Flammeovirga agarivorans: one gene and its partner. The protein of the gene in region 2 interacts with the protein of the main gene of each other region in a pairwise test. Links are inferred from orthologs where the notes say so. Each region holds a gene or a part of one and is shown on either strand. Other genes may lie near its edges.

Evidence for each region. The genes of interacting proteins can lie anywhere in the genome.
Region 1: the proteins of HGP29_RS08355 (region 2) and topA interact in binary tests that used the Escherichia coli proteins (3 or more experiments, as listed by UniProt). The link is inferred for Flammeovirga agarivorans from one-to-one orthologs.

The regions. Positions count from the first base shown.
Region 1 is NZ_JABAIL010000004.1:379,087-382,265, forward strand. What follows is about bases 48-3,074. They hold topA (type I DNA topoisomerase), read left to right. Parts: upstream 48-368; coding sequence 369-2,780; downstream 2,781-3,074. Also shown: sucC (ADP-forming succinate--CoA ligase subunit beta), read left to right, coding at 3,117-3,179. UniProt on the Escherichia coli protein: Releases the supercoiling and torsional tension of DNA, which is introduced during the DNA replication and transcription, by transiently cleaving and rejoining one strand of the DNA duplex.
Region 2 is NZ_JABAIL010000002.1:892,998-896,138, forward strand. What follows is about bases 22-3,010. They hold HGP29_RS08355 (IMPACT family protein), read left to right. Parts: upstream 22-1,210; coding sequence 1,211-1,810; downstream 1,811-3,010. Other genes in these bases: HGP29_RS08350 (alpha/beta hydrolase family protein), read left to right, coding at 373-1,206; HGP29_RS08360 (EI24 domain-containing protein), read left to right, coding at 1,816-2,619; HGP29_RS08365 (hypothetical protein), read left to right, coding at 2,594-3,010. Also shown: more of HGP29_RS08365, read left to right, coding at 3,011-3,141.

The DNA of each region.
Region 1 (3,179 bases), on a different replicon or contig from region 2:
ATGTTAATTATTTTGTTCGCACGTGTAAAATTATTGTCTCAAATTGTCCCTTATATTCGTTTGAGTGCCTAAATATATTTTAATAATAATTTTTTTACAAAAAAAAGGCCTTAATTCAGTGTGTTAACGGTACAAATTCTTTAATTATCAACGAAAAACAAATAATTACATTTAAATGATATAAGTCACTCATTAAAATGATGCAGATTATAAAAATGAAAGAAAATGCACTGATTTTATTTTTTTGTTGTTTTTTTCTTTGAACTTTCATGAAGTTTGTAATAAGTTGTTTCGCGCGGGAGATAATGCCATAATTTTAAATACCCGTAAAAACGTTTCTGGATCGATAGAATAGAGATTAAATATATATGACAAAGAATTTATTAATTGTCGAGTCACCTGCGAAAGCCAAGACAATTGAAAAATATTTAGGAGAAGGATATACAGTAAGGTCAAGTTACGGACATGTCAGAGACCTTAAGAAAGGTAATGATGCCATTGATGTTGAACATAACTTCTCACCACAGTATGAAGTATCTCCCGACAAGAAAGATGTCATTAGAGAACTAAAGAAATTAACTAAGGAAGCTGAAACAGTTTGGTTAGCTACCGATGATGACCGTGAAGGTGAAGCTATTTCTTGGCACTTACAAGAAACCTTAAAGCTGGAAAATAAAGAGACTAAGCGTATTGTTTTTAGAGAGATTACTAAAACAGCAATACAAACTGCAATCAAATCTCCAAGAACTATTGATTATGATTTAGTCAATGCCCAACAGGCTAGACGTATCTTAGATCGATTGGTAGGATTTGAATTATCTCCTGTATTATGGAAAAAAATACAAAGAGGACTTTCTGCAGGTCGTGTACAAAGTGTAGCGGCAAGATTAGTCGTTGAAAGGGAAAGAGAAATCGAATCCTTTAAAGCAAAAGACTTTTTTAAAGTTGTAGCAAGTTTTGATTTAGGCAATGGAAAATCACTTGAAGCAGAATTGTCGACAAAGTTCAATTCTAAAGAAGATGCTGAATCATTTTTAAATGATTGTATAGGAGCTGATTTTTCAATTTCAGATATAAAAACAAAGCCAGGAAAGAAAACTCCTGCGCCTCCTTTTACTACTTCTACCTTACAACAGGAAGCAAGTAGAAAATTAGGATATTCGGTTGCTTCAACAATGTCATTAGCTCAACGATTGTATGAAGCAGGTCATATCACCTACATGCGTACCGACTCATTGAACTTATCAAATGAGGCTATTGCTTCGGCAACTGAGGAGATTGCTAGAGTGTATGGAAATGATTTTGTTCAAGAGCGTCATTTTAAAACATCAAATAAGGGGGCTCAGGAAGCCCATGAGGCAATTAGACCTACAAACTTTAAGAATCATAAACTAAAGCTTGATGATAACCGTGAGGCTAGGTTATATGACCTTATTTGGAAAAGGGCTGTTGCTTCTCAAATGGCTGATGCAAAACTTGAAAGAACTACTGCTGAAATCACTACAGCTAAACGCGCTGAGAAATTTGTTGCTAGAGGAGAGGTAGTGAAGTTTGAAGGTTTCTTGAAAGCATATATTGAGTCTAATGATGATGATCATGATGAAGATGAGGAAACTAAAGGTATGTTACCTCCTTTGAATGTGAATCAAGCAATGCCATTAAATGAAATCAATGCTACACAAAGATTCTCTAGACCACCTGCAAGGTATACCGAAGCTAGTTTAGTGAAAACTTTGGAAGAAAAAGGTATTGGTAGACCATCTACTTATGCACCTACTATTTCTACTATTCAGAGAAGAGAGTATGTGATAAAAGAAGCTAGAGATGGTAAAGAAAGAAATTATACAAAGCTTGTTTTAGCTGATAATAAAATTCAAGAAAAATCATTGACAGAAACTTATGGTTCTGAAAAAGGTAAGCTATTCCCAACAAACATGGGTATGGTAGTAAATGATTTTCTTGTAAAGCATTTCCCTAAAGTCGTTGATTATTCTTTTACAGCTAATGTTGAAGAACAATTCGATGAAATTGCACATGGTAATTTAGAGTGGCAAAATATGTTGAATACGTTCTACAAGCCATTCCATGAAAATGTAATTGAAACTGAAGAAAATGCAGATAGAGCAGAAGCTCACGCTGAGAGGGTATTAGGAACGGATCCTCAAACAGGTAAGCCAGTCATTACTAGATTAGGTCGTTTTGGTCCTATTGTTCAAATAGGAGATCAAGAAGATGAAGAGAAGAAATTTGCTTCTTTAAGAAAAGGGCAATATTTAGAATCGATTACTCTTGAAGATGCTCTAGAATTATTCAAACTACCAAGAACTCTTGGTAAATTCGAAGATAAAGTAGTTGTAGCAGCCATTGGTCGTTTTGGCCCATATATTAGACATGATGGTAAATTTGTTTCTTTAGGGAAAGAATACGCTCCAGAAACAGTTGAATTAGAAACAGCTATCGAATTAATTAAGGCAAAACGAGAAGCGGATGCCAAAAAATTAATTAAAACTTTTGAGGAAGAGGAAGATCTACAATTACTAAATGGTAGATGGGGTGCTTACATAAAATACGGTAAGCAAAACGTAAAAATTCCAAAAGAGTTAAAAGAAAAAGCGGAAGAGTTAACTTATGAGGAAGTTAAGAAAATCATAGAGGAAGCTCCAGCACCTAAAGCTAAGGGTAAAGCAGCTGCTAAGAAAGAACCTGCTAAAAAAGCTCCAGCTAAAAAGACTGCCGCTAAGAAAACAACAGCAAAGAAGAAGACTACAACTAAAAAGTAGTCAAATGATAAAATTAAAAAAGGTGATTTGTGTATTCAAATCACCTTTTTTGTAAAAAAAACTTCGTTAAAATAATAAAGTCATAAAAAACTGCATTTCGAACATTTGTTAGTGTTTAAATACGTTTACTGGTTGATTATCAGTGTTATTACAATGTTTTAAGCGTAATATTTTTTTTGAAGTATAAATTTCAATATCGCTTATTCGTGTATGCAAATTTGACTTTTGTTTTATTTTATTTAGAATTGTAATACCAAACTTTAATGATGTAAATCATAAAGTATAATCAAGTAGCAATACACAAAACAAACTTGTGCGCCCAACGGGTCTAATATCATGAATATTCACGAATACCAAGCGAAAAGCATCCTTAAGGAGTACGGAGTAAAAGTTCCTGCA
Region 2 (3,141 bases):
AATGAAATGAACTACCTCTTTTTTTAGGACTAAGAAGAGTAAGATGAAACATCCTGTCTTCCCTCTATAACTAACGTGTAACTATTTAAAATCTTTAGAGAGTTAAGCTCGCTTAACTTTTTATTACTAATACTACTTTTTTTCATGACACTATACTACCTATTTATACAAGGTTTGGTCTAAATAAAACAAATATTTAATATTCAGATATTTACAAATATTCATCACTCTAAACACTGTTTTACCACTGTATCATTACCAATCACTTTGTCCGAAAATGTACATTTTTCATAAGCATTTATTTATGAATTTCTACTTGTAATTTTGAGGCCACACTCTCGACTTCAATATTTATTTCATAATTTTATACTTATGAAAAAGATAGAATTTGTATTACCATCTAACTATAATCAACAACGATTTTTAGCAGATGCTCGATGGATAAATGAAGGAAAACTCCCAACTGTTATTCTTGTACATGGTTTTAAAGGCTTCAAAGATTGGGGTGCTTTTAATTTAATAGCCGATACTTTTGCTCAACAAGGATACTGCTGCATTAAATTAAACTTCCATAGCGATGGAACAACACTCGATATGCCTTACGAAGTAGTCGACCATACTGCTTTTGGTAACAATAATTTCAGTAAAGAATTAGACGACCTCGGTGTACTTATCGATTGGCTTCATCATGAAAGCTGTCCTTTATCGTGTGTTGATACAAATGCTTTATATCTCTTAGGGCACAGTAGAGGTGGCGGAGTTTCTCTATTGAAAACTGCCGAGGATCAACGTATCAAAAAAGTAGCTACTTTAGCCTCTATCCCGAGAGTTGATTCTTTTTCTGAAGAAGTAATGCAACAATGGAAATCAGAAGGTGTTATTCATGTTGTTAATGGAAGAACACAAGAAGAACTTCCTCTTTTTTACCAAGCAGTAGAAGACTTTAATGCTAATAAAGGTCGCTTATCGATCGGCGAAAATATCAGTAAAGTTGCAACACCTATCTTATTAATACATGGAGATCAGGATGAAACCGTTCCTGTACAAAGTCTAGATATGCTAAAAGCTTTTCAACCCAATGCCGAAACTGTAGTGATAGAAGGAGCTTCTCATACCTTTGGATCCAAACATCCATGGACGGAAGAAAACCTACCTGAACATTTACAAGTAGCTATCAATAAAGTATTAGAGCATTTCGGAAAATAGATTTATGGAAGACGCATACTTAACGATCAAAGGTACCAGCGAAGGCCTTTACAAAGAAAAAGGTAGTAAGTTTATTGCTCTAGCACATCATGTTACTACAGAGGAAGAAGCTAAAGCTATTGTCAAAGGCTACCGTAAAGAATATTATGATGCTAGACATTGGTGCTACGCTTACATTCTAGGTGCTGATAAAGCAAAGTATAGGGCCAATGATGATGGAGAACCTAGTGGATCTGCAGGTCTTCCTATTTTAGGTCAACTACGCTCTAGCAATGTCACTGATACCTTAGTTGTTGTCATTCGTTATTTTGGAGGGACTAAACTAGGAGTTCCTGGTCTAATTCATGCCTACAAAACGTCGGCTGCCGAAGCTCTAGAACTTGCAGATATCGAGGAGAAGTTCGTACAACGCAAGATTAAAATTACATTTGCCTACCCCGAGATGAATGATGTAATGAAAGTTGCCAAGCAATACGAATTAGACTTTGGACAACAATCTTTTGATGAACTTTGTCATATTGAATTTTTAGTTAGGGAAAGTTTATTCCCTCAGGTGAAAGAAAAACTAGAAGACGTTAACGAACTTATCTTTTCAGAATTGTAAACTATATGAAACCATTAAACTACTATAAAACGGTATCTTTAAGCTTAAAGAATTATTCAAAAGCATTTCAGTTTATCAAAGAACATCAACTGACAAAGTATTATATCTACATCAGTTTTTTTGCTCTTCTTTTAAGTTTTCTGATTATCAGTGGTGGTTTATACCTGAGTCATCAAACTATACAAGCAGTTGAACAGTTTAGTATGGTCATTTCTTTTAAAGAATGGGTAGCTTCCTCTTTTCCTTCTATTGCCGACTCTTTAGTTTATTGGTCGTTATTTTTCTTGATTGAAGTTCCTATACTCATTTCTGGGTTTCTTGTCTTCCCTGTAATTCTCAATACCATTACTTTTCCTATTCTAGATAGTTTGACAGAGAAAGTGAATACCATTTTGTTTGAACCCGATGCGACCTCAAGCATGAATCTCAAGCGAATGATGAACATGTTTTTTGAAATCACAATTCCTAATGCTTTCAAGAGTATTATCTATTCTTTGATTCTCCTTCCTTTTTCTTTTATCCCTGTCATTGGTCCGTTAGTAGTTGTCATATCTATATCGATCAACGCCTATTATTTGGGTTTTGACGTTTTAGATAACTATTTTGAGAATTGGAACATCAAAGTAGATCAAAGTAAGCGATTTATACGTTCTCATAAGAAAGTATCGATCTGTACAGGTCTTGGGGGAAGCTTAATTGCTATGATACCTATCATTGGAGGAGTTTTATCTCCTGCATTAAGCATCGTTGCTGGTGGGTTAATATTAAAAGAATTAGAAGTTTATGAGACTTTCAAAAACGACATATAATTGCCTATTATCCGTTCTATTTATACTATCATCATGTGGTGCTTTTGAAGAAGATGACACTCCTGGTACTGGTGAATTAGTGGAACAGATTGTGTCTTCGATAGAATTAGAATACAATCTTGCAGATCCTGACGGAGATGCATTACGAGCTATTTTCTATACTTATGATAGTAATAAGCTACTATCTGTTGGGCAGAACTTCATCAACGATTCTTCTTCTTTTATGCTCTTCTCTTATGATGACAATGACTTATTAGATTATATAGAGGTAAGTAATGTTCAAGGAACTATCCTGCACAATTACTCTTTTACCAAAGTCACAGACAAAAGATCGTTGGTTTTAAAAGATGGCAAACCCTATATGAATGTTGCCTACCATAGTAACTCAGATCTTCTTTATAGTGTTCAGAATTTGGGCACTAACACTACTACCTTTTATACTTATGAAGACGGTAATTTAGCCCAGAAAACAATTTTTCTAGAAATTATTGATGATTTGGATAATGCTCCAGATTTAAGAAG